Regions from separate parts of the Aminobacter sp. 01T433 genome, predicted to be linked through region 2. Evidence: predicted binding sites of a transcription regulator. Region 2 holds the regulator's gene; each other region holds the start of a gene.
What was found. Region 2 encodes PhoB, which activates phosphate uptake and scavenging genes when phosphate is short. Its sites were predicted from a motif close to TGTCATNNANCTGTCAT; they were not measured.
Positions count from the first base shown of each region.

Region 1: a site for PhoB is predicted at 2,828-2,844, ahead of AC1DLV_RS06485 (RNA degradosome polyphosphate kinase). Genes of this name have one in related genera too.
Region 3: a site for PhoB is predicted at 3,230-3,246, ahead of AC1DLV_RS05725 (glycerophosphodiester phosphodiesterase family protein). Genes of this name have one in related genera too.

Region 1 covers NZ_JBFTPR010000003.1:253,106-258,891, forward strand. The annotation lists gene ppx (exopolyphosphatase) at 1-553, opposite strand, end outside; gene AC1DLV_RS06485 (RNA degradosome polyphosphate kinase) at 553-2,760, opposite strand; gene AC1DLV_RS06490 (zinc-finger domain-containing protein) at 2,965-3,213, shown strand; gene AC1DLV_RS06495 (FAD-dependent monooxygenase) at 3,230-4,453, shown strand; gene AC1DLV_RS06500 (TIGR02117 family protein) at 4,408-5,109, opposite strand; gene AC1DLV_RS06505 (amino acid ABC transporter ATP-binding protein) at 5,200-5,786, opposite strand, start outside.
Region 2 covers NZ_JBFTPR010000005.1:218,271-224,056, forward strand. The annotation lists gene AC1DLV_RS10325 (ROK family protein) at 1-773, shown strand, start outside; gene AC1DLV_RS10330 (GCG_CRPN prefix-to-repeats domain-containing protein) at 954-1,259, shown strand; gene phoB (phosphate regulon transcriptional regulator PhoB) at 1,341-2,030, opposite strand; gene phoU (phosphate signaling complex protein PhoU) at 2,053-2,760, opposite strand; gene pstB (phosphate ABC transporter ATP-binding protein PstB) at 2,802-3,623, opposite strand; gene pstA (phosphate ABC transporter permease PstA) at 3,648-4,964, opposite strand; gene pstC (phosphate ABC transporter permease subunit PstC) at 4,961-5,786, opposite strand, start outside.
Region 3 covers NZ_JBFTPR010000003.1:86,007-91,792, reverse strand. The annotation lists gene AC1DLV_RS05745 (COX15/CtaA family protein) at 1-286, shown strand, start outside; gene AC1DLV_RS05740 (aminoglycoside phosphotransferase family protein) at 276-1,130, opposite strand; gene argC (N-acetyl-gamma-glutamyl-phosphate reductase) at 1,132-2,064, opposite strand; gene speB (agmatinase) at 2,150-3,106, opposite strand; gene AC1DLV_RS05725 (glycerophosphodiester phosphodiesterase family protein) at 3,307-4,377, shown strand; gene AC1DLV_RS05720 (hypothetical protein) at 4,390-4,716, opposite strand; gene rpsI (30S ribosomal protein S9) at 4,801-5,277, opposite strand; gene rplM (50S ribosomal protein L13) at 5,280-5,744, opposite strand.

The DNA.
Region 1 (5,786 bases), on a different contig from region 2:
CCGCCACCACCGGCGAGCCTTTCGCCATGTCCTGGAGTCTCAGGCCACCGAGCGGCAAGGTGATGCCCTCGCCGATGTCTTCGCCCCTGACGTCGACGAGTTCCAGACTACCGCCGCCCAGATCGCCGGCGATGCCGTCAGCGGGATGGAAGCCGGAGATCACGCCAAGAGCGGAATAATGGGCCTCTTCGCGGCCGGTAAGCACCTGGATCTTGGTGCCGAGTACGTCTTCTGCGCGCTGGATGAAATCGGGACCGTTGATGGCCTCGCGCGCGGCAGCGGTCGCCAGCACATACATTTTTTCCGCGCCCGCCTGTTCGGACAACCCGCGAAAACGCCTGAACTCCTCCATCGAGCGCGTCACGCCCTCAGGGTCGAGCTTTCCCGTCGAAACGATGCCGCGGCCAAGACCGGCCAGCATCTTTTCGTTGAACAGAAGGGTCGGCGAGCGCGCCAACCCTTCATAGACGACCAGACGGATGGAGTTCGAGCCGATATCGATGATCGACAGCGGTCGGCGGTCCTTGAGCCGGCCCTGCGAAAGTTGCGCCATCAGGTGGCCGCCGCCTCAGCCTTCTTGCGACGTTTGAACTGGGCAATGCGCTTGGGCGCATGAGACTTCAGCGCGTCACCCCGTCCGGACAGACTCGGATTGGTCATGAAATATTCCTGCGCATTGAACGGCTCTTCGCCCTCGTCCAGCGTGATCCGCCGCGAGGTTCCATCCGCCAATACTTCGAAACTTTGCTGGTTGTCCATGATGTTTCCGAGCATGACCTGGCCAAGCACCTGCTCGTGCACAGTCGAATGCGTGGTGATCGGCACCATGCATTCGACACGGCGGTCGAGGTTGCGCGGCATCAAATCCGCCGAACTGATGTAGACAACGGCCTCGTCTGACGGCAGGCCATGGCCATTGCCGAAGCAGTAGATGCGGCTGTGCTCGAGGAAGCGGCCGACGATCGACTTGACTCGAATGTTCTCCGACAGCCCGGGCACCTGTGGCCTCAGGCAGCAAATGCCGCGCACCACAAGGTCGATCTCGACCCCGCTTCGGCTGGCATCGTAAAGCGCGTCGATGATGATCGGATCGACCAGCGCGTTCATCTTCATCCATATCTGCGCCGGCTTGCCATTGCGGGCATGCTCGACCTCCTCGGCGATATGCTTGAGGATGCGGCTGCGCAGCGTGTAGGGCGACAAGGCGATGCACATCTCCTCCGCCGGCTCGGCATAGCCAGTGATGAAATTGAAGATCTGCGCCACGTCGCGCGCGATCGCCGAATCGGTGGTGAAGAACGACAGGTCGGTGTAGATGCGCGCGGTGATCGGGTGGTAGTTGCCGGTGCCGAGATGGACGTAGTTGCGAAGGCGCCCGTCCTCGCGGCGAACCACGAGCGACATCTTGGCGTGCGTCTTGAGTTCTAGGAAACCGAACACCACCTGCACGCCAGCGCGCTCGAGGTCGCGCGCCCAGCGGATATTGGCTTCCTCGTCGAAGCGCGCCTTGAGTTCGACAAGCGCGGTCACCGACTTGCCGGCTTCGGCAGCATCGACCAGCGCACGCACGATCGGGCTGTCATTGGACGTCCGGTAGAGTGTCTGCTTGATCGCCACCACTTCAGGATCGATCGCCGCCTGGCGCAGGAACTGCACGACGACATCGAAGGATTCGTAAGGGTGATGGACGACGAAGTCCTTTTCCCGGATCGCCGCGAAGCAGTCGCCGCGGTGTTCGCGGATACGCTCTGGGAAACGCGGATTGAATGGCGGGAACTTCAGGTCGTCGCGCGGCACGGCGACGATCTCGGATATCTGGTTGATGGCCAGCGGCCCACTCAGAATGCTGACGCGGTTGGCAGCAACGCCAAGTTCGCCGGCAACAAATTCGCGCAGTGCCGCCGGCATCTGGCTGTCGAACTCGATTCGGACCACCGAACCACGCCGCCGGCGCTTGAGCGCGGTCTCAAACAGCCGCACCAGGTCTTCGGATTCTTCCTCGACCTCGATGTCGCTATCGCGGATGATCTGGAACGTGCCGGAACCTTTGACCTCGTAGCCGGGGAAGAGCTTGCCGATGAACAGGCTCACCGTCTCCTCGATCGGGATGAAGCGCACCGCACGTTTGCGGTCCGGTAGGCGGATGTAGCGGCGCAGGGCTACCGGCAGGCGCAGCAAGGCCGTCATTTCCTCACCGTTCTTGCGGTGACGCAGCTGTAGCGCGATGGAGAATCCGAGATTGGGGATGAACGGGAAAGGATGCGCCGGGTCGATCGACAGGGGCGTCAAGACCGGGAAGATCTGCTCCATGAAGTGGTCCTCGAGCCACTTCTTCTCATCCTTGGTGAGGTCGGTCGCGGAAATGCTCTCGATACCTTCGAGCTTGAGCAGCTCCATCAGGCTCGACAGGCTCTTCTGCTGATCTTCCTGCAGGCGTTCGACCTCGAGCAGCAGCTGTTCGAGCTGTTGTTCGGGCGTGCGGCCATCGGGGCTGCGAATGGTGATTCCCTCGCGCACCTGCCCGGCCAGGCCAGCGACGCGGACCATGAAGAACTCATCGAGATTGCCGGCCGAAATCGACAGGAAGCGGACGCGTTCGAGCAGCGGGTGGTTGGGGTTTTGCGCCTGTTCGAGCACCCTTCTGTTGAATTGCAGCCAGGAGAACTCACGATTGACGAAGCGATCGGGGTTGCCGTCTGCCGCGTCTGTCGGCGACTTGTCGTTGACGAAATCGGTATGTACCGGCCTCAACTGATTCATATGCAACCCTTCCCCACCGCAGCGTTCCGCCGCTTATCCGGCTCAACTTATCCTCTGACAGGCAATTGCGACAGTTTCATTTCAGCATCTTGCAAACCTGCCGCTTATGATACAAACGCTTCGGATAACGGCGTCGCAGATCCCTTGGACGTGCAAGCGAGCCGTGGCATTCATGCGCGCAGTTCCTCGGAAGGGAAAAACACCATGGCCGGCGGCTCCATCCCCCACTTCCAGAACGATGCTGGACATGCCTTGATCGAGATCGGCGTGAAGGAATTCATGTGCGTGGGCGCCAACCCGCCCTTCGATCACCCGCATGTGTTCCTCGACATGGGCGCGGACGCCGAAAAGGTCTGCCCCTACTGCTCGACGCTCTATCGTTTCTCGTCCAAGCTGAAGGCGACCGAGACTCAGCCGTCAGGTTGCCTGTACGTCGCCGACCGCGCAGCCTGACGACTAAGCCGCGGTCATGCAATCGCGACAGATCGTGATTGCGGGAGCCGGCGTCGCCGGGCTCACTGCGGCGCTCGCCTTCGCAAGACATGGCTTTGGCGTTCGCGTTCACGAACGCGCGCCGACGCTCGAAGAAGTCGGTGCAGGCCTCCAGCTTTCTCCCAACGCGAGCCGCATACTAGACCGCCTTGGTGTGCTCGACCTCCTCAGTGCCTCGACCGTGCGGCCGGAAGCGGTCGTTCTGCGCGACGCAGCGACCTTGGCCGAACGGGCGCGTGTGCCGCTGGGTGCTGCGGCCGAGCGACGCTGGAAGGCTCCCTACCTCGTTGCCCATCGCGCCGACCTTCAACATGCCCTGCTCGCACAGGTCGCGAAAAGCCCCTTGATCGAGGTCACCACCGGCTCCGAGGTCACCGGCGTCGAGGCGCAGGCGGACGGTATCACGGTGTCGATCACGCAAGGCGGTGTCGCCTCCAATGTCGAGGCTGTTCTGTTCGTTGCGGCAGACGGCGTCTGGTCGGCCAGCCGGCGCCTTGTCGGCCCAAACGAGAAGAGCCGGTTTTCCGGCGAACTGGCCTGGCGCACCACGCTGTCTGCTGACGGCGACGTCGGCCGACATTTTGCCGAGCTGAGCTCGCCAGCCATGGTGACGACTTATCTTCACGCGGGCTTTCATCTCGTCGCCTACCCGATCCGTGCCGGCACAGCGATCAATCTCGCCGCCTTCACGCCAGGCAATTCGATCGCCGAGCAATGGTCGGGCGAGACCGATGCTGGTGCATTGAAACGAGCCATGCGAGGCACGGCACCTGCCCTTTCAAAGCTGATCGACGAAGCCGGGCCGTGGACGGTCTGGCCACTGCATACCGTCGACCAGGCCCGCCCATGGACCGCGCCAAGCGGCATCGCGTTGATCGGCGACGCGGCGCACGCCATGACGCCCTTCGCCGCCCAAGGTGCCGCGATGGCGATCGAAGACGCCTTTACGCTGGCGGATGCAATTGTGTCAGGCCCGGCGATCGCTGACGCGCTGTCGCGATGGGAAATGGAGCGCAAATTGCGCGTGCGCAAAGTGGCACGGCGCGGCGCGCTCAACCATTTCGCCTGGCATGCCAGCGGGCCGGTGGCAGTGGCGCGCAATCTGTTCCTCAAACTCAAATCGCCGGAAAGCCTCGCCGCCGACATGGATTGGCTCTATGGCTGGACCCCGCCCGGCTGGTCGGACCAAGGCCGGTTATAGAGCCCAAGCGACCAGTTCAGCGTCGCCGGCAAGGGGTTCCACCAGCCCGTCGTCAAACCGGCCTCACGCAGCGCCGCCGCCGTCCAGGTGTTGCATCCCGCCAAGGCGTTGAACTTGCCTTTGGCCTCAAAGAAACCGTCATAGGCGCCGTAGTTCACATCCGGTATGCGCTGTACGCCATTCGGCCCTTGCTGGAAGCTGCGCTCGATGAAATCGAGCAGTGCGGCAAAGCCGGCCTCGCCGATATCGAAGCGACTTACAGTCGGGTGCGGCAGTGCAATTTCGCCAGCCAAATCGACATGCATCACTGAATTGTCGAGCGTGAGCGCCGCAAGCACAGGCCCTGGCTTGAGCTCCGCCCATGTCGGCGTGCCAATGTAAAAGGCCTTGCTGCCCCAGCCGAACACCAGATAGCGCGCCCCCGGCAGGTCCGCCTCAATACCGGCGTCGAGCAGAAAGCTGAACTTTTCCAGCACCGACGCATCAAGTGGCACGGCAATGTCGGTGTGGATTGGGTTGGTGAAAACAAGGATGTGGCGCGGCGTTACGGCAGCTTGGTCGCCGCCGAAAAGCGGCCTTGGCACCAGCGCGCCGAACGCCACTGCGGTGAAAACCAGCAGGACAACGATGCCCAGAAGACGAAAGATTCTTCTCACTGGCAGGCTGTCCCCATTGTCGAAGCGTGCAGTTCCAACAAAAAAGCCCGGCCGAAATGCGACCGGGCTTTTGGATCGTTGAGCCAGGGCCTAATGCAGGATCTGGCTGAGGAACAGCTTGGTGCGTTCGTGGCGCGGATGGTCGAAGAACTCGCTCGGCGTGTTTTCTTCGACGATCTGGCCCTGGTCCATGAAGATGACGCGGTTGGCGACCTTGCGGGCAAAACCCATCTCGTGGGTCACGCACAGCATGGTCATGCCCTCTTCGGCGAGGCCAACCATGGTCTCGAGCACTTCCTTGATCATTTCGGGATCAAGTGCCGAGGTCGGCTCGTCAAACAGCATGATGCGCGGGTTCATGCAAAGCGAGCGCGCGATCGCCACGCGCTGCTGCTGACCGCCCGACAGCTGGCCGGGATATTTGTTGGCCTGCTCGGGGATCTTGACCCGGCGCAGGAAGTGCATCGCCTGCTCTTCGGCCTGCTTCTTGGGCGTCTTGCGCACCCAGATCGGCGCCAGTGTGCAGTTTTCCAGGATGGTCAGATGCGGAAACAGGTTGAAGTGCTGGAACACCATGCCGACTTCGCGGCGAACCTCGTCGATCTTCTTGAGATCGTTGGTCAGCTCCTTGCCATCGACAATGATCTTGCCCTTCTGGTGCTCTTCCAGCCGGTTGA
Region 2 (5,786 bases):
TCCAGGGCATCACCGATTCGGGCTCGCGCAAGCTGTTGTGGTCGCCGATCACCCCGCATGACGACATTCCCTTCGCCGACCGGCTCGAACAGGAATTCGGCGTGCCGGTGACGGTCGAAAACGACTGCAACATGATCGCCGAGGCCCTGCGCTGGCGCGACCCAGTCCGCTACCGCGACGATTTCATCGCCATCCTGCTTTCGCATGGCATCGGCATGGGACTGGTATTGAAGGGCGAGCTCTTCACCGGCACGCATTCGTCAGGGGGCGAGTTCGGCCACATGATCCACCGGCCCGAGGGCGCGCTTTGCCGCTGTGGCCGGCGCGGCTGCGTCGAAGCCTATGCCGGCAACTACGCCATATGGCGCAATGCACGTCTCGGCGACGAGAATGCCGAGCCGCTCGCCGATCTCTCCGACGAGGACATCACCGCCCTCGCCGACGCCGCCCGCGACCATGACGGCCCCGAGCGCGAGGCGTTCCGCAAGGCGGGCGAGGCCATCGGCTTCGGCCTGGGATCGATGTTTGCGCTGATCGATCCGGCACCGCTCGCCTTTGTTGGCGTGGGTGCTACCGCCTTCGACTTGATGGAGCCGCATGTCCGCGCGGCCATCGCCAAGACGGCCGGCGGGCTGCACTCGAAGGCGATCTCCTTCGACACCGAACCGAACGAAGTCCCCCTCATCCGCCTGGGCTGCCTGATGCGCGCCTTGCTCTATGTCGATCAGGAGATCTTCGCCGCAGGCCCAGCCCCCGCGCAGCACAGGGGCTGACATACCGCTCAAGGACATTTGATTTCGGCTGTCGCAATTACAACGACGGTCGCGACCATACTGGCACCCTGGATGACAGTCCGCGTCCGCCCCTTGAAGCAGGCTCCAGGCCTCGGCAAGGGAACCGCGAGTGGAACCAAACCTGGAACCGACTTGTCTTCCAGTTTCGGAGAACCCGCGATGACCAGTCTGCTGCGTAACATCCTGGCCGGCATCGGCCTTTTGTGTGCTTCATCGTTTTCTGCGTCAGCATCCCCGATCCCCGCACCGCTTGCCCCTGAAGCTTCGGCGATGGTCATTCCCATTGTACAGGGCTGCGGCGTCGGCGGCTGGCGCGGGCCGTATGGCGGATGCCGCTATGGCGAATATAGGCGGGTTGCGCCGCGCTACGGCAACGGCTGCCCTCCGGGCTATTGGCACGGCCCCTACGGTCATTGCCGCAACACACCTTATCATGGGCGGCTGCCGAACGGCGGATGGCGCTGATCGCACTTTGGCGACAAAGCGCCTGGTCGTGTCCGTCAAGCGTGCGGCGGGCCAAACGTCGTTGTCCCGCCGAACGGTCGCCTAATCCTCGCGGATAGCGTAGCCGGCGCCGCGGATGGTGCGGATCACGTCGGGCATGCGCCCGGTGTTGACCGCCTTGCGCAGGCGCCCGACATGGACGTCGACGGTGCGTTCGTCGATGTAGATCGTCTCGCCCCAGACATTATCGAGCAACTGGCTGCGCGAAAACACCCGGCCGGGATGCCGCATCATGAACTCAAGCAGCCGGAACTCGGTTGGCCCGAGCTTGATCTCGCTCTTCTTGCGGTAGACCCGGTGCGACTCGCGATCGAGCATGATGTCGCCGACCTTGAGGATCGAAGAAAGCACTTCGGGCTTGGCCCGGCGCAGCAACGCCTTCACCCGCGCCATGAACTCAGGCGTCGAGAACGGCTTGACCAGATAGTCATCGGCACCGGTCGAAAGCCCGCGCACGCGGTCGCTTTCTTCGCCACGCGCCGTCAGCATGATGATCGGCAGGCGTTCGGTGTCGGGCCGCATCCGAAGCCTGCGGCACAGCTCGATGCCGGAGAGTGCCGGCACCATCCAGTCGAGCACCAAAAGGTCGGGCACGTTTTCCTGAAGCCGTATTTCGGCCTCGTCGCCACGCGTGACGACTTCGACCTGGTAGCCTTCGGACTCGAGGTTGTAGCGAAGCAGCACGCCCAGCGGCTCTTCATCCTCGACGACCATGATCTTGGGGGCGATCATCGGCTGTCCTCTATGTTGGAGTTCAGGTGGCCGAAACCGGCGACGTGGTTTCTTCAACCTTCGGCCGGTGGAGCGGCAGCTGCGTGCCGGTCACCACGAAATACGCGTTCTCGGCGATGTTGGTGACATGGTCGCCAATGCGCTCCAGGTTTTTGGCGCAGAACAAAAGATGCGTGCAGGCAGTGATGTTGCGCGGATCTTCCATCATGTAGGTCAGGAGCTCGCGGAACACGGCGTTGTACTGGATGTCGATCTTCTGGTCGTCGGCGCGCAAGTTCTTCAGGCCCTCGGCCTGACGCGCGACATAGAGATCAACCACGCCCCGCACCTGGTCGAGCACCAGCTGTGCCATGGCATCGATCGAATGCGAAAGATTGCGTGGCGTCGGCGATTGGCCGACGGCGCCAACGCGCTTGGCGATGTTCTTGGCAAGATCGCCGATGCGTTCGAGATCGCCCGCCATGCGGATGGCGCCGACCACGGCGCGCAGATCCTGGGCCATCGGCTGGCGCTTGGCGATCAGCGTGATGGCGCTGTTGTCGAGTTCGCGCTGCTTGGCGTCCATGATCGTGTCGTCGGCGACAACGCTTTGCGCCAGCGCCTGGTCGGACGACAACAGCGCACGGATGGCACCGGCAACCATCGAGCTGCCAAGATCGCCCATGTCACGGATGAGCTGGTCGACATGCTGGAGTTCTTCGTCGAAGGACCGGACTGTATGTTCGCCCATGATTTATTCCTCGTCTCGTATACCGCGGCGAAAACGTCCACTCAGCCGAAGCGGCCGGTGATGTAGTCCTGCGTCCGCTTGTCGTCGGGGTTGGTGAACATCTTGTCGGTAGCGCCTTCCTCGACGAGATAGCCGAGGTGGAACATCGCGGTGCGCTGCGACACGCGTGCCGCCTGCTGCATCGAGTGCGTCACGATCACGATCGTGTAGTTCTCGCGCAGCTCGTCGATCAGCTCCTCCACCTTCGCGGTGGCGATCGGATCGAGTGCCGAGCACGGCTCGTCCATCAGGATCACCTCAGGCGACACCGCAATGGCGCGCGCGATGCACAGGCGCTGCTGCTGGCCACCCGACAGGCCGGTGCCCGGCTCGTTGAGACGGTCCTTGGCTTCGTTCCACAGGGCCGCCTTCTGCAGGCTCTTCTCGACGATCACGTCGAGCTCGGCCTTGTTCTTGGCAAGGCCGTGGATACGTGGGCCATAGGCGACGTTTTCGTAGATCGACTTGGGGAACGGGTTCGGCTTCTGGAACACCATGCCGACACGCGCGCGCAGTTCGACCACGTCGATCTTGGGATCGTAGATATCCTCGTTGTCGAGCGTGATCTTGCCGCCGACACGAGCTGCGTCGATGGTGTCGTTCATGCGGTTGAGGCAACGCAGGAAGGTCGACTTGCCACAGCCCGAAGGGCCGATCAGCGCTGTCACCTGGTTCTGTCGGACGTCCAGATTGACACCGAACAGCGCCTGCTTGTCGCCATAGTGCACGGTGACCTGGTCGCCGCGCATCTTGATGATTTCGTTGGGTCTGTTCATCTCGGCATTTACCGCGTCTTCGAGTTTTTTCTCGGTCATGATGTTCATAGCAGGATACTCCTTGTCCATGCCCTACCAGCGGCGCTCGAAGCGGCGGCGCAGGACGATGGCGACGATGTTCATGGCCATGAGGAAGATCAAAAGGATGATGATGGCGCCCGACATGCGCTCGACAAAGGCGCGTTCAGCCTCGTTCGCCCACATGTAGATCTGCACCGGCAAGGCCGTCGCCGGATCGAATGGCGTCGTGGGATAGTCGGCGACGAAAGCGACCATGCCAATCAGCAGAAGCGGCGCCGTCTCGCCGAGCGCGCGTGCGAGCCCAATGATCGTGCCGGTCAGGATGCCGGGGGCTGCCAGCGGCAGGATGTGATGGAACACCATCTGCATCTTCGAAGCACCAAGGCCCAGCGCCGCCGAACGGATCGACGGCGGCACTGCGGCGAGTGCCGCACGCGTCGCGATGATGATCGTCGGCAGCGTCATCAGCGTCAGCACCAGGCCGCCAACGAAGGATGCCGATCGTGGCAGGCCGAGGAAATTGATGAACACCGCAAGACCAAGCAGGCCGAAGACGATCGACGGCACGGCGGCTAGGTTGTTGATGTTGACCTCGATGATGTCGGTGAAGCGGCTCTTCTTGGCGAACTCCTCGAGATAGATCGAGGCGGCAACACCGATCGGCAACGCCAGCAGCAGCACGATCCCCATCATGTAGAACGAGCCGATGAGTGCGACGCCGACGCCTGACGTTTCCGGCCGGCTCGACGCGCCATAGCTGAACAGCCCGGTGTTGAAGTGTTCGGCCATCACGCCTTCGGCCTTGAGCTTGTTCATCCACTCGACCTGCTGGTCCGACACCTTGCGGCGGCTTTCCGGCACGTCGAGATCGATCTGGCCCTTGAAGGCCGAGTCGAGATTGGCTGCGGCAAGGATATCGACATTGCGCGTGGTGCCGATGACCGACGGGTCCGCCGCAACAATGGCCCTGAGCTGGACACGCGAGCTATCGGACAAGAAGCCCTTGAGCTTGCGGACCTCGGCCTTGTCGTTCGGGTCGATGCCGAGCTTTTCGATCAGTGCTGCCTCGGCGAGCTTGGGATAGTTCGCCATGATCAGCACGTTCGGATCGGTCGCCCGCTTGTTGCTCGGGTCGATGATCTTTTCGTCGAAATGGATCGGCAACGTCACCGTCGTCTGCCAGAAGGCGGTGTAGCCCTTGGAGACGATCGAGGTCAACATGATCCCCAGGAACGCCAGGCCGACGGCAATGGCGAGCACGCCATAAAGGCGGAACCGGCGCTCGGCGGCGTAGCGTTTCTTGATGCCGATGTCGCGGCGCGGACGGGCTACCGACGCGGTCGGCGTGTCGAGCGAAATATCGGTCATTCGTATTGCTCCCGGTACTTCCGGACGATGTAAAGCGCGACGATGTTCATCACCAAGGTCAGCGCGAAGAGCGTGATGCCGAGCGCGAAGGCCACAAGCGTCTGCGGCGTGTTGAACTCAAGGTCGCCGGTCAGCTGGTTGACGATCTTGACGGTGATGGTGGTCATCGCCTCGAACGGATTGAGCGTCAGGTTGGCGGCCACACCTGCCGCCAGCACCACGATCATCGTTTCGCCGATGGCGCGCGATGCGGTGAGCAGGATGGCACCGACGATGCCGGGCAAGGCGGCTGGGAGGACGACGCGCTTGATGGTTTCAGAGCGCGTCGCGCCAAGCCCGAGCGAACCGTCACGCATGGAGCGCGGCACGGCGGTGATGATGTCGTCGGAAAGCGAAGAGACGACGGGGATCAGCATCACACCCATCACCAGGCCGGCGGTCAGGATGCTCTGCGCCTGGATGAACGGTGTGCCGCCGGTCAGTGCTGCGCTGATGTCGCGCAGGAAAGGCCCGAGCGTAACGAGCGCGAAGATACCGTAGACGATGGTCGGGATACCGGCGAGCAGTTCGAGCGCCGGCTTGACCACCGCGCGCACCTTGGGGGCCGCATATTCCGACATGTAGACCGCCGACATCAGGCCTACCGGCACGGCCACCAGCAGGGCGACGAAGGCGATGTAGAGCGTGCCTGCCAGAAGCGGGATCAGGCCGAACTGGCCCTCGGCGCCGCCCGAACCGGCAGCAGCAAAACGCGGGTCCCACACAGTGCCGAAAAAGAAGTTGGTCAGCGGGATCTTTTCGAAGAAGGCGATGGTCTGGAAC
Region 3 (5,786 bases), on a different contig from region 2:
CCACCGCATGTTCGCCTACACCGTGCTGGTGGTTGCACTTTGGCATGCCTTATCGACCATGCGGGCAGCGCCCAAGACGACGCATGCGCGCCGGGCCTGGATGCTGGTGGTCTTGATCCTTGGTCAGGCGGCCATTGGCGTTGGCACATTGCTGATGCAGGCGCATATGCATTGGGCGCTGCTGCACCAGGGCTTTGCGCTGATCGTGCTGATCTTCGCCACCGCCCATTGGCGCGGCACCAAGGGTGCTTATCCCTTGGAAAACGACGTCGAGATCAGAAGCTAGTCCGCACGTCGCGGACTGCGGCGACCACGGCGAGTTCGCTGTTTTCGTCGGCGTCATTGCTGTCTTCGGCATGCCACGATGCCGAGAGGCAGCCCCAGGCGATGGCATGATCAAGGATCGCGTCAGGCCGCTGTCCGAGCGTCTTGGCGAAAATCTCCGCCATATATGCGATGCGCTCCGGCTCGATGCAGAGATCGGCCTGGCGATCGAGCGGATTGTAAAAGAAATTCGCGGCGTCGAATCCTGGATCGCCCACGATGCCCTTGGGGTCGATCACCAGCCAGCCGCGTTCGCCGCGCAGGACATTGTCGTGGTGCAGGTCACCATGCAGCACGCGCAGTTCGTGCGGGTTTGACAGCAGGCGTTCCGCAATGACCGCAGCCTCTGTATACACACTTTCCAGTCCTGCGTTACGATCGAGCTCAGCCTTCTTGAAAAGACTGGAAAAACGCTCCCGCAACGGCTGCAAGTCGGCAGGAGGAGGGGTGTTGGAGGGCGAAAGCAGCTTGGCCATCACCGCATTGGCGATGTCGGTCGCGTGCCTGTCGCCACGCTCGTTCAGTTCATCGACAAGCAGTCGGTCGCCGGCATATTCGAGCAGCATGTTGTGCCCCTCGAAGCCAAGCAGCCGGATTGCGCCCACGCCATCGCGCCAAGACAGATAATGCGCGCCGCGAAGCTCGTCGGCGACATCGTCGAACGGCTTGAGCGCCTTGACCACGGCAGGGCTGCCGTCTGCCAGCCGCACCTTCCAGATGCGGCTGGAGAATGTTTCAGCAATGAGGTCGGGATCGCTGACATTCCAATAATCTGGCCAGCGGCCTGGAACGGCAGCTTGATCCACCCTAGTGCTTGAGCCCGAGCATCAGGTCCATATTCTGGACCGCGGCGCCTGAGGCGCCCTTTCCGAGGTTGTCGTAGACAGCGATCAGCAATGCCTGCGCGCGGCTGTCATTGGCGCTGACATAGAGCTTCATCTTGTTGGTGCCGTTGAAGACCTCGGGCTGGATGTCGTCGCTGCGCTCGAAGTCGATGAGCGGCGCGACCTCGATCACACCGCCCTTGAGGCCTGCATAGTGGTCGGCGAGTGCCGCGTGCAATTCCGCACCGGTCGGCACCTTGGCAAGACGGCCCAGTTGCAGCGGAACCACGGTGATCATGCCCTGCGCGAAATTGCCAACGGCCGGTTGCATGATCGGATCGTGCGCGAGCTTGGCGTAGGTGCGCAGTTCAGGCACGTGCTTGTGCTTGAGCATAAGGCCATAGGGCAGGAATTCGGGCGAATCCTCGCCCTGCGCCTCGTAATCTTCGATCATCTGGCGGCCGCCGCCGGAATAGCCCGAGATACCGTTGACGGTAACAGGGAAGTCCGCCGGCAGAAGCCCTGCGGTGACGAGCGGCCGCAGGCCGGCTATCGGCCCCTGTGGCCAGCAGCCGGGGTTGGCGACGCGCTTCGATGCCGCGATCGCCTTCATCTGCGCTTCGTCCATTTCCGGAAAGCCGTAGGTCCAGCCGTCTGCCACGCGGTGCGCGGTCGAAGCGTCGATGACGCGGGTGGTGTTGTTTTCGATCAGTGCGACGCTCTCGCGCGCCGCATCGTCGGGCAGGCACAGGATCGCCACATCGGCCGCGTTGAGGAATTCGGCGCGCGCCGCCAGTTCCTTGCGGCGCTCGACAGGCACCGAAATGACTTCGAGGTCATGGCGCCCGGCGAGCAGCGCCCTGATCTGCAGACCGGTGGTGCCGTGTTCGCCGTCGATGAAGATTTTCGGTTTCATGTCTGTCGTTCCGTCGAAAGTTTTAGCATTTCATAAGCTTATGGCCGGATTCGGACTCAAGTCGGCAAGTCCTTGAAACGTCGTCTCAGGCTTTGTCGCGTGCCTTTTTCTCGGCCAGCAGGCCAAGATAGTGCATGGCGACCGTCGAGCCCGCGATGGCCGTAATATCGGCATGGTCGTAGGCCGGTGCAACCTCGACGACGTCGGCGCCGACAATATCGATCTGGGTCATCTGGCGCAGCACCGACAAGATCTTGGCCGAGGAAGGGCCACCCGCCACTGGGGTTCCGGTTCCTGGCGCATAGGCCGGGTCGAGGCAGTCGATATCGAAGGTGACATAGGTTTTCTTGCCACCGGTGCGCTCGGCGATCGCATAGGCGATATCGGCGGCCCGCATCTCCTCGACTTCGTGGCCATAAAGGATCTTGATGCCGAAATCGTCAGGCGCATGGGTGCGGATGCCGATCTGTATCGAACGGTCGGGATCGATGATGCCTTCTTTCACCGCGCGGCCGACGAAGGAGCCGTGGTCGATGCGTTTGCCGTCGTCCGGCCAGGTGTCCTGGTGGGCGTCGAATTGCACCAGCGCCATTGGGCCGTGGATCGCTGCATGTGCCTTGAGCACCGGCCAGGTGACGAAATGGTCGCCGCCGAGCGTCAAAAGGAACGCGCCCGATTTCAGGATTTTTGCCGCCTCGCGTTCGATTGTCGCTGGCGTCTTTTGATGGTTGCCGCTGTCGAGCAGGCAATCGCCATAGTCGATGACGGCGAGATCGTCGAACAGGTCGCGGTTGAAAGGATATTGCGGGTCGCAATCGAAGATCGCCGAGGCGCGGCGGATGGCCTGCGGACCAAAGCGCGCGCCCGGCCGGTTGGTGACCGCAGCATCGAAAGGAATGCCCCAGACCACCGCATCGGCGCCCGCAACGTTCTTCGAATATTTGCGTCGCATGAAAGACAGGGCCCCTGCATAGGTCGGATCACCCGAGCGGCCGGTGTTTGTCCGCGCGGTGAAGGCGTGATCGATCGATGAAGTGGGCATGGGCAGTCTCCGCAGTCGGTCTATCGGAATTCGAGGGGCAAGAACTACAGAAGCCGGCCGCAACATGCCAGCCCCGAGGTGCAATGCGTGTGACGGGTCGGCTTTCCCGAGCGTTCATGTCTCTGTCATCCGCCCTACATGCCCTTGTCATCGGTGCTGGCTAACTCGTTGTCGCATCCTTCGGCCATGGAGCGATTCCCATGCGGGCAGTTCTGGCAGTCCTACTCCTTGTCTTTGGCGGCCCCTCGGTGGGGCATGCAGAAACGCGGGCCGAGCAGATCCTCGAGCGTTTCGACGATGCCAACCAGTGGCGTGACCACGTCATGGTGGTGGCCCATCGCGGCGGCGGCTTGGCGGCAGGCAAAGGGCTTTATCCCGAAAATTCCATCGCCTCGGTGCGCGGCGTCATCGCGCTTGGCGCGGAAATGGTCGAGATCGACATACGGCGCTCCAGGGATGGCGAACTGATCGTCATGCATGACAGCTGGCTCGACCGAACGACCAACTGCAAAGGCGAAGTGATTGCCCGCACGCTAGAAGAATTGCGTCACTGCCACCTCGTCGTTGAGGGAACGGGCGAGGTGAGCAGCGAGCCGGTACCGACCTTGCGCGAAATGCTTGGCGTCACCAAGGGCAAGATCCTGGTCAATCTCGACAACAAGCTGGAAACCGCCGATCTCGCTGACATGGTTGCCATAGCGCGCGACATGGGCATGGAGGAACAAGTTGTCGTGAAGGCGAACCTTTGGGATGCCGAACGCGTGGCCACGGTCAAGGAAACCATGCGTCGGGTTGGCCAGGGCTTTCAGTTCATGCCGATCATCGCCGACGATGCGGTGCGCGATGCCGGCTTCGTCGAGGTAGCCAGCAAGGCGTTTTCCGCCCGCGCGGTCGAGATGATCACTTGGCGTGGCGATGCCGAGACGATGACAGTATCAGGCGGGCCACTGTTTTCCGCCAAGGTGAGGGCGGCTTCCGTACGCGGCAATTGGCACATCTGGGTCGACACCCATGCCATCGTCAACAAGCCTGGTGGTTTCCTGTCCGGCGGGCGCGGCGACGAGCTTGCAGTTGCCGCAGGCTTTCCCGGAGAAACCTTCGGCTTCTGGGCCGAGCGTGGCGCAACGATGATCCAGACTGACGAGCCCAAAGCAGCCATCCAATGGCTGGCTGCCAATGGCTATCGCGCGCCCTATTCGGACGTCGAAGAGTCGGTAGCGGCGGCAATGGGGCAGGGCGCCCTTGGTCGGGGCAATGCGCCGACGAACTGAGGTGCCACTTGATCAGTCGATCGACTGCCGGAGCGACCTTTGCCGGTCCTTGATGTCGTATTTCGAACCGCCGGCGCTCAGTAGCTTCTTCGACAGTTTCTTGCAGTGTGTATCAGCTTTCTTGGCCGCCTTCTTCTCGTCGGCGCCCTTGGCTATCGCCTTGTCGGCCGTCCGCTGCCAACACGTATCGTAGTAGCTGGCACGCTTCTGGTACTTGCTGTTCGCTGCCGCTTCGGCGTCCGTCCCACTCCCGGCGATAACAGCCGCCGCTATCCAGCCAATCATGGGAAGAATGACGGTTCGCATCGTGGGTGACATCCGACCGGTTGCGAAGATCATACGGCATTTATGCAAAGGGACAAAAAGAAAGGGGCCGGTTTTGACCGGCCCCTTCCAAAATTCTCGAGAATGCAGTCTCGGCGCTTAGCGCTTGGAGAACTGGAAGCTCTTGCGGGCCTTGGCCTTGCCGTACTTCTTACGCTCGACGACACGGCTGTCGCGGGTCAGGAAGCCGCCCTTCTTGAGCACGCCGCGCAGCGCCGGCTCGTAGTAGGTCAGAGCCTTGGAGACGCCGTGACGAACAGCACCGGCCTGGCCCGAGAGACCGCCGCCGACGACGGTGGCGATGACGTCGTACTGGCCGACGCGGGCAGCCGCGACGATCGGCTGGTTCAGGATCATCTGCAGCACGGGGCGCGCGAAGTAAGCCGCGAATTCCTTGCCGTTGACGATGATCTTGCCAGTGCCCGGCTTGATCCAGACGCGAGCAATGGCGTTCTTGCGCTTGCCGGTGGCATAGGCGCGGCCGCTCTTGTCGAGCTTCTGGACGTGAACCGGAGCGGCAGGCTGCACCGAAGCGGTCACGGTGCCGAGTTCTGCGAGCGAGCTGAGATCAGCCATGATTACGAGGCCTTCTTGTTCTTGGCGTTCAGCGCGCCGACGTCGAGCGTCACTGGCTGCTGAGCGACATGCGGATGGTCGGCGCCTGCATAGACGCGGAGATTCTTCATCTGGCGACGGCCAAGCGGACCACGCGGGATCATGCGCTCAATGGCCTTTTCCAGGACGCGCTCGGGGAAACGACCCTCGAGCAGCTGGCGCGCGGTGCGCTCCTTGATGCCGCCGGGATGGCCGGTGTGCCAGTAGTACACCTTGTCGGTGAACTTCTTGCCGGTGAACGCGACCTTGTCGGCGTTGATGATGATGACATTGTCACCGTCGTCGACGTGGGGCGTGAAAGTGGGCTTGTTCTTGCCGCGGAGGATGTTGGCGACGATGGAGGCGAGACGGCCGACGACGAGACCTTCGGCGTCGATCAGCACCCACTTCTTCACCACGTCCGCAGGCTTCTGCGAAAAGGTTGTCATGGTTATATGCTTTCGGTTCGGACCTTCCGGAGAAGGCGTTTC